2 regions of the Vibrio hippocampi genome follow, and region 2 is predicted to be linked to the other one. Evidence: predicted binding sites of a transcription regulator. Region 2 holds the regulator's gene; the other holds the start of a gene.
The links. Region 2 encodes PurR, which represses purine synthesis genes. Its sites were predicted from a motif close to TNANGNAAACGTTTNCNTNA; they were not measured.

Region 1 (4,947 bases), 450 kb from region 2:
TGTGTGGTATATCCACGAAGATAGACAAACAGCTTTTTAGACATTCCACCACTTTACTTATAATTGCATCGCCATAACGATACAAATAGGTTTCGAGTCGCCCGAGGCGAATCTTAAGTAACGTCGTTTCGGTCTGACGCTGATTGAGGTGACGTTTTAGCTGTTCATGATTCGGTAAACCGGATTGCTTATCATAAAAGGCGAGACGCTTAAGACTTGATTGCAGTTTAATCTTTTCGGTCACTTCTCGATGCCGACCAACGATGTAGTGACCTAAATTATCCTGCTTATAGCTGACACTTGCTTCAATCCAAGCATATTGTCCATCTCGCTTACGCACACGCAACTGGTATTGAGAGCAGATAGACTCAACTCGCCCCTGTTTTAGACTTTCAATATTATTTTGTAAAGCTTGCTGGTCTTCTGGATACACCAAACTCAGCCACTGTTCGGCAGAGACCGTATCCGATTCAATAGCAAATTGATGATAAAAAAGTGAGTTATAGAATTTGATGTTCGCTGATGAATCAATCAGGAATAGACCTTCATCCTTAGTTTCAAACAAGCTTAAATAGCGTGACAAAGGGATTTCATCCTGAAATACCATGTTCATAAGTAACGTAGACCTATTGGGAAATAGTGTAACTAAATATCAGACTAAGACTTTACTACTAAATCGTGTGAAGATAATGATGATTACGAATAAAATGCGATATAAACATGATCGCCATCACAATAATAACTCGCTTTAATAACAAATCTAACCTTACTACTCTAATTGGTACAAAACTTAACCACTGGTTTCTTCGCTAGCTCTACTGGTTCCTTTTCAATACTCTGCATCGGTTTGGACGTCTATTCATTGACCCATTCTAAAGCTCAACCACTATCTAAACTCAGACCTAAACCGATACCTAAGCCGATACCTAAACGAAAATCCTAACCGCTTAATTAAGTCGCTAAAAGGAGCGTAACGCCATTCACTAAAGAGTCGCTAAACAGTTGGTAAAGACCGTCAAGATTGCTATTATCACTCTCCGTAATAACAATTCTAAGGAACGGATCATGGCCGTAACTTTCGAGTCTGCACTGGCTGATATCCCCAACCCAATCGCGCAGTCCCTGCGTTCTATTGTTTCTCGTCCCAATTTTGACGCCACGCTGTCAGCACAGGAGTTCCAACAACTTCTCGATTTATCCGGTCTAAGCGATGATGAGTTAAGGGTCGCTTTGCTTCCTATCGCCGCTTGCTACTCGTATGCGACCATTTCAGAGTTTTATGTCGGAGCGATTGTGCGCGGTGTTTCAGGAAAGCTCTATTTTGGCGCGAATATGGAGTTTCGAGACACCCAGTTAGGTCAAACGATTCATGCAGAACAGTCAGCGATCAGTCATGCATGGATGAACGGTGAAACCGGGATTAAAGATATCACCATCAATTACAGCCCTTGTGGTCACTGTCGTCAGTTTATGAATGAATTGACCACGGCAGATAGCCTATCAATTCAGTTGCCACAAGTGGATGAGCAGACACTCGCCGAATACCTTCCTCAAGCTTTTGGTCCCAGTGATTTAGGTATAAAAGATGCCTTAATGTCTCAGCAAAATCATGCCATAGACATAGACATAGACACCGGCTCTGCGATCATTTCGCAGGCAGCCCAAGCATTTTCATCCAGCTATGCGCCTTATTCACGCAACTACAGCGGTGTTGCGCTCGAAACTCGCACCGGTCAAATCTACCGCGGCAGTTACGCTGAAAATGCGGCATTTAACCCTAGCCTGCCTCCACTGCAAGTCGCGCTGTCACAATTGATATTAAATGGAGCGCTACCAGAACATATTGTGTCTGCCGCCCTGATCGAGGTCTCTGACAGTAAGATCAGTCATCTTGGAGATACACAGGCGACACTGGAAGCGATCAATCCCGACATCGAGTTTGAATACATTTCGCTTTAATCTTGCTGCTTTTTTGCTCGCGAATTCAGAGGGTCAACTCCGTTGACTCTCTGACATTTTCGCAAAATAAAAAACCAGCACGCAAACGTTTGCTTTTTCGCTCACTTCCAGTATGATTCACCGCAATTTTGTTCAAGACCGCTCAAGGATTTTATATGTTTGGTACTGCAACCCGTGAAAGTGCTAGCCGAGTGCTACTGTTAGGCTCTGGCGAATTGGGTAAAGAAGTGGCGATCGAATGCCAGCGCCTCGGCTTAGAGGTGATTGCTTGTGACCGTTACGAAAACGCGCCTGCAATGCAAGTCGCTCATCGTAGTTATGTCCTTGATATGCTTGACGGTGACGCCCTCGAAGCCATTATTGCAAAAGAAAAACCCGATTATATTGTGCCTGAGATTGAAGCGATTGCGACCGATAAACTGGTTGAGCTTGAGCAACAAGGTATTAATGTCGTTCCAACCGCAAACGCAACCAAGCTAACGATGAACCGTGAAGGCATTCGTCGTCTTGCAGCAGAAGAACTCGACCTCAACACCTCCCCTTATCAGTTTGCTGATAGCCAAGAAGAATTTGTCGCCGCCGTCGAAGCGGTGGGGTTGCCTTGTGTTGTTAAACCGGTAATGAGCTCTTCAGGTAAAGGTCAAAGTGTCATCAAGAGCGCTGAGGATATTGATAAAGCATGGCACTACGCACAAGAAGGCGGTCGCACTGGCGCTGGTCGTGTGATTGTCGAAGGCTTTATTGATTTTGACTATGAGATCACTCTGTTAACGGTTCGCGCTGTCGATGGGGTTCATTTCTGCGCACCTATCGGTCATCGTCAAGAAGACGGTGACTATCGCGAATCATGGCAACCGCAGTCTATGTCTGCTAACGCATTAAAAGCGGCAGAATACACGGCTGAGAAAATTGTCGACGCTTTAGGGGGTTACGGCATCTTTGGTGTTGAGTTGTTTGTTAAAGGGGACAAGGTTATTTTTAACGAAGTCTCCCCTCGCCCACATGATACTGGTTTAGTGACATTGATTGCTCAGGATATGTCCGAGTTCGCCCTCCATGTTCGTGCATTCACTGGGATGCCAATTAACCAAATTACCCAACTTAGCCCTGCGGCCTCTGCGGTCATTTTAGGACAAGGCACATCGAACAATTTACGTTATGAAGGATTAAACGAAGCACTGGCTATGCCACAGACTCAGATACGATTATTCGGTAAGCCTGACATTGACGGTCGACGCCGCCTTGGTGTTGCGTTAACAATGCGTAAATCTGTAGAAACCGCCATTGATGATGCCATCACCAGTGCCAAAAAAGTAAAAGTGATTTACTAATACCAGATAACGTGCAGGCTATAAGTCGGATACTTGTTAGTCTCGCCTTGCATTGATTGACACTAACTCTAGCGTTCCACACCAAAACCATCGTACTCATACGATGGTTTTTTTGTTTTTAAAAGCAGATAGTTAAGTCGCTGTTTTTGACCAAACTCTTTTCTATCAACGGATCGGCATTTAATGATGGTCGAACGTCGAATATTTCATTATCATGCGGCCCTTAGCCATTTGCGCACTCGGAGTAATAACACGTGCATCGATACCAGAAAGAAGCGTCCAATCTTATCAAACTTGCCACACCAGTACTGATTGCCTCAGTGGCTCAAACTGGCATGGGATTCGTTGATACTGTCATGGCCGGTGGCGTAAGTGCTGTGGATATGGCGGCGGTCTCTATTGCCGCCAGCGTTTGGCTACCCTCTATTTTATTTGGTGTCGGTTTACTGATGGCGCTGGTCCCTATCGTGGCGCAACTGAATGGTGCAGATAAGCAGAAACAGATCCCATTTGAAATTCATCAAGGTGTCGTGCTCGCTCTGATCATCAGTGTGCCGATCATTATTGTATTGCTGCAAATCAAGTCGATTTTAAACTGGATGGATGTGGATGTTGCGATGATGAGCAAAACCATCGGCTATATTCATGCTGTGATTTTTGCTGTTCCGGCATTTTTACTGTTTCAAACATTACGCAGCTATACCGATGGTATGGCGTTAACCAAACCTGCCATGGTCATCGGTTTTATTGGACTGCTCGTTAATATTCCACTCAACTGGATTTTTGTTTATGGCAAATTTGGCATGCCTGCCCTTGGTGGCGTGGGTTGTGGCGTTGCCACCACCATCGTGTATTGGTTAATGTTTATTTTGATGCTGCTGTATGCCATGACAACACCGAGACTCAAACACATTGAGATGTTTACTCACTGGCATAAACCGCAATTCAAAGCGGTCTCTCGCCTATTTAAGCTCGGTCTGCCGGTTGCCGCTTCGATCTTTTTTGAGGTTACTTTGTTTGCCGTGGTATCACTACTGGTTGCGCCGCTAGGCTCGCTAGTGGTTGCGTCTCACCAAGTGGCGATCAACTTCTCTTCTTTGGTGTTTATGATCCCGATGAGTATTGGTGCGGCGGTGAGTATTCGGGTGGGTAACAAACTGGGCGCAAATGACACTGACGGCGCAGCCATTGCCTGTCGTGTTGGACTCGCTGTTGGGTTACTGTCAGCGATGTGTACCGCGACCGCGACGCTGATATTCAAACAACCCATTATTAGCCTTTACACCGACAACCCTGAGGTAATGTCACTTGCGATGCAGCTGTTGCTATTTGCCGCAATTTATCAATGTACCGACTCAGTACAAGTGGTTGCCGCTGGTGCACTGCGCGGCTATAAGGACATGAAAGCGATTTTCAATTGTACCTTTGTATCCTATTGGATCATCGGCTTACCGCTTGGCTACATTTTAGCAATGACGGATGCTTTGGTACCAAGAATGGGTGTATTTGGATTCTGGATTGGCTTTATTGCCGGTTTATCCACGGCAGCCGTGCTTTTGGGTATTCGTTTACTGTGGATGCACAAGCAAGATAAAGACATTCAACTCAGTTTCGCATCGCGATAGTTACTATATCGCGATAACTACTATATCGCGAT
Region 2 (4,947 bases):
ATCTTGCTCAAACCGAACTATATTGGCACGAAACTCTGGGGTCACACTGGCGTGAACTGCAAGACTGGGCTGTCGATGTCAGTAACCTTGAGTTCGCCGAACCTGAAGAACCCGAGCTAAATGCAGTGGAAGTAGGAAGCGAAGATGAATTAGAAACGCTCGAAGTGAACGAAACCGAGACAAACGAGATTGAGGAAGTAGAAATTGAGCTAAACAGCGATTCAAGCCAACCTTAATTGTGCGACTGACACTCTGTTTTTTTAGATTCTATTCTGCCTTAACTTAAAAATTGACGGCATCAAAATACAGGCATTGCCATTGGCAATGCCTGTATTTTTTAGTCGGCGAACATATACCCTTCACCGTGTACGGTAATAAATATCTGCGGGTTTTTCGGGTCTAGCTCCATTTTAGCGCGCATGCGGCGGATCAATACGTCAATAGTACGGTCATTGGGTGCATCTACTCGATGACTGATCATATTAAGTATGCGCTCTCGGCTGAGCACCTGATTAGGATAAGAAGATAACGCCACAAGCAATTCATATTCTGCCTTGGTGAGTTTTACTGGTTCCCCACCATTCGTCAGTGAGCGGCGCTGTTTATCAAATATCCAATCACCAAAATGCAGTTTACTTTCTTGCTTATCACTACCTTTGTCCACCGGCGTTTTTCGCGCCAGAGCAATACGCCAAAGTAAATTCTTCACTCTGACCAGTAACTCACGATATTCAAACGGTTTCGTCACATAGTCGTCAGCGCCCATTTCGAGACCAACGATACGATCGATGCTGTCGGTGCGCCCAGTCACCAGCACAATACCGATGTCTGATTGGCTTCTTAATTCACGGGTAAGGGTTAAACCATCCTCGCCCGGCAGATTGATATCTAGCATCACCAGATCGACACTCGATTCAGACAGCACTTGTCTCATCTGCTCACCGTTTTCAGCTTCACTGACGAGATAGCCTTCGTGTTCAAAGTAACCCACGAGTTTGCTTCTTGTCACGACATCATCTTCGACGACCAAAACATGATATTTCATTGTTTCTACTTCTTCTAATCTTGACCCCACTGCCATTTTAAGCGTTACGCTTCAAGATACTAGCAGTGAGTCTATTTATTTAAGAAAACCTTGATTCAGCACCACGCCAATACGCACCCCATTCCTTATGCTTCAAAGTTTAGTTTTAATTTATTCATATTACTTTATATTGTTTGGTTTTTTTTCACATTGTGAGTGACTGTTATTCATATTTTTTGTCTACACTATGAATAACTTGGGTATATACCCATAGAATATTTGCTGGAGAGTACCAAAGTGCAAGAAGTAAAAGCCTTTAATGAACAACGCGCAGAAATCTACTGGTGGTTATCAAGTTTATTCACCAAAGAGTTAACAGAAAGTGAACTAGAGCAATATCAATCGCCAGAGATCCGCGCTTTCTTGTCTGGGTTAGGTGAAAACGAAGCGCTAAAACAACCTATCGACAAATTGGTGGACGCACTGAACCGTCTGCAGGTTCGCCACGATGCTCAACTCGAACTATCCGCCGACTTCTGCGAGCTTTTCTTGAAAAGTGATAAACATGGCGCACTGCCATACGCTTCAATTTATCTTGATAAATCCGGTCTTCTTAATGGCGAACCCGCTTTACAAATGCAGCAATTATTAACCAAGCACAATATTGCCGTCACGAAAGATCTCAATGAACCCGCGGATCACCTCGCCATTGAATTAGATTATCTTGGCAACCTCATTATTCGCAGCAACGAACTTGAGGCTGAAAAACATCTTAACGAAGCGTTCTCAGAGCAAGCTGACTTTATTGAGCAGCACCTACTCACTTGGATCGAACAATTCAGTCAAGCGTGTGAAAAACACGATGAGTTTGGATTTTATTCAGCCTGTAGTGCTCTATTAGTCGCATTTTGCCAATTAGACCTGACTTATCTGCGTCCTTAGGAGTCAGCGTAACTTGCCGATTCTATTGGAAATTCAGTGGCACATCTCGCCACTGATATAAATTTATACAGATTTACATTGCTTGCAATGGATGCTCGACATACAATTCGCCGTTTCAGCGATTTATAGTCGCTCTGGTTAACTTTAAATAGGCATGAAACCTTGCTTATTTACCACTTTCTCTTCGTGTCCGTTTTGAAGCAGAAGGTGAGATATTAGGATATCGCGATGGCAACGATAAAAGATGTAGCTCGTCTCGCTGGCGTTTCAACGACCACCGTTTCTCACGTCATTAACAAAACTCGCTTCGTGGCAGAAACGACACAAGAAAAAGTCATGGCCGCGGTTGACGAGCTTAACTACGCACCAAGTGCCGTGGCTCGCAGTTTAAAGTGTAACACGACCAAAACCATAGGCATGTTGGTGACCCAATCAACCAACCTATTCTTTTCGGAAGTGATCGACGGTGTAGAAAGTTACTGTTATCGCCAAGGCTATACCCTAATTCTGTGTAACACAGGTGGTGTATATGAGAAGCAGCGCGATTATATTCGCATGCTGGCGGAAAAACGTGTCGATGGTATTTTGGTGATGTGCTCCGACCTCACGGAAGAGTTGTTAGAAATGCTTGATCGCCATGCCGATATACCAAAAGTTATCATGGACTGGGGCCCAGAAAGCTCACAAGCGGATAAAATCATTGATAACTCAGAAGAAGGTGGCTATCTAGCCACTAAATTCCTGATTGGTAAAGGTCATACCGATATCGCTTGTTTAAGTGGTCATCTGGAAAAAGCCGTCTGCCAAGAGCGTATTGATGGTTATAAGCGAGCCATGACCGAAGCGGGCATCGAAATGAAAGCTGACCGAATCCTTGAGGGTAATTTCGAGTGTGATACCGCAGTCATTGCAGCAAACCGAATCGCGGCGATGGAAGATCGTCCAACGGCTGTGTTCTGTTTTAATGACACAATGGCACTTGGCTTAATGAGTCGCCTTCAGCAACTTGGTGTCAAAGTCCCTGAAGATATCTCTGTGATTGGCTACGATAACATTGAACTTGCGGAATACTTCTCTCCACCGCTAACGACGGTTCACCAACCGAAGCGACGCGTGGGTAAAAACGCCTTTGAAATTTTGCTTGAGCGTATCAAAGATAAAGGTCATGACAAGCGTATTTTCGAGATGCATCCAGAAATCATTGAGCGTGATTCCGTATTGGATCTCAACAGATAACTTTCATCAGCTAGCAATGTTTGTAATAAAAGCCCGACGCGGGCTTTTACTCTCATGACAGAACTAGTCGATTCATTGCTTTCTAACCACTCTATTTTTTGAACCAACATCACACTTCACAGGTCAAGCCTCCGTTATCGAATCGCTTTTCCTTTATTCTTTAGCTTGTCACGCACAGGGCAAACCACTTGAAAAGGTGGGACGCAAAGCCTCCGGCCTAAACCCAATCAGGTAGGTAGCGGGGTTACCGATGGCAGCAGAGGAATTAACAGCAAATTCTCAAACTTTGCTAACAATTAATAACCTCTGTTTTGCTAATCTCTCGGACCTGATCTAGGTGGCGTAGTTATAGAAACCGAGAAATAAGAAACATGGATAAACCTATCTTAACAAATTCGATGAAGCTGTTTTCCGAAATCGGCGTGGTCAAATCACGCTCAATGTTCGGTGGCTTCGGAATATTTATTGACGACACGATGTTTGCACTCGTCGTCAATGATCGCATTCATATTCGTGCAGACAAATCAACGGCAACCAAATTTCAGCAACTGGCATACCATCCTTACGTTTACCAAAAACGTGGGTTTCCTGTGGTCACCAACTATTTCGCGCTACCTGACGCTTATTGGCAAACCCCAGAAAAGATCATTGAGTACGCAAAAGAAGCATTACAGGTGGCTAAGCAGGCCAAGATTGCCCAACAAAAACCAACCTCGATTCGACTTAAAGATCTTCCGAACTTGCGACTCACAACCGAACGCATGCTAAAGAAAGCGGGCATTGATTCGGTGTCTGAATTGCAACAACAAGGCTCCGTAGAAGCTTTTAAAGCTATCCAACGCACACATAAAGGCAACGTGAGTATCGAATTGCTATGGGCGCTTGAAGGCGCAATTGAGGGCAAACACTGGTCGGTGATTCCCCAAGACAAGCGTCAGCAGCTTGCTGAGTTAATTTAATTCGCGTTGGTTGGCTTGGCTGAAAGGCGAAAGACTTCGCTGAGTCATGAGAAATAGTAACGACTTTTTCAGACCCATTTAATTTACTATTGATGAAAGTTATTCGCTCATCCACCTGTCTACTAAACTATAGAGTGATATAGACAGAGGATAAAAAAGATGACGAAGCAAACTCATGACACGCCCAAGCGCTCCCCAAGTAAAAAACTCATTGTCGGGGTGTTACTGGTTATCCTCGTTGTTTGGGCGGGTATCCATTTCGGTCAATATCTGACTCTTGAAAATGCTAAAGCTCAGCAACTCGCGTTAGCGGAATTTATTGACGCTAATTTTGTTTTAGCGACATCAATTTACTTTTTTGCGTATATCGCTATTACCGCATTTTCTATACCCGGTGCCGCTGTAGTGACGTTACTAGGTGCCGCGCTGTTTGGTTTTTGGACCAGTTTAGGCTTAGTTTCATTCGCGAGTACAATTGGCGCAACACTCGCCTTTTTAAGCAGTCGGTTTTTCTTGCGCGACTGGGTCCAATCCAAATTCGCTTCTAAGTTAACCACCATCAATGAAGGCGTTCGTAAAGACGGCGCATTTTACCTGCTGTCATTGCGCCTTATCCCGGTATTTCCTTTTTTCTTAATCAATCTCTTGATGGGATTAACCCCGATTAAAGCTAGTAAGTTCTATCTGGTGAGTCAGTTAGGTATGCTTCCGGGTACCGCGGTTTACCTTAATGCTGGTACGCAGTTGGCGAATATTGATAGCCTAGCAGGTATCGTTTCTCCGACT

Region 1: a site for PurR is predicted at 2,037-2,056, ahead of purT (formate-dependent phosphoribosylglycinamide formyltransferase). Genes of this name have one in related genera too.

What each region holds. Positions count from the first base shown of each region.
Region 1 covers NZ_CAKLCM010000002.1:1,124,259-1,129,205, forward strand. Annotated here, with positions in the region: gene L9Q39_RS07450 (EAL domain-containing protein) at 1-613, opposite strand, end outside; gene cdd (cytidine deaminase) at 1,066-1,959, shown strand; gene purT (formate-dependent phosphoribosylglycinamide formyltransferase) at 2,115-3,290, shown strand; gene L9Q39_RS07465 (MATE family efflux transporter) at 3,545-4,915, shown strand.
Region 2 covers NZ_CAKLCM010000002.1:669,886-674,832, reverse strand. Annotated here, with positions in the region: gene elyC (envelope biogenesis factor ElyC) at 1-236, shown strand, start outside; gene torR (two-component system response regulator TorR) at 338-1,045, opposite strand; gene torD (molecular chaperone TorD) at 1,322-1,966, shown strand; gene purR (HTH-type transcriptional repressor PurR) at 2,195-3,202, shown strand; cyclic di-GMP riboswitch class I at 3,371-3,454, shown strand; gene L9Q39_RS05520 (TfoX/Sxy family DNA transformation protein) at 3,574-4,161, shown strand; gene L9Q39_RS05515 (TVP38/TMEM64 family protein) at 4,321-4,947, shown strand, end outside.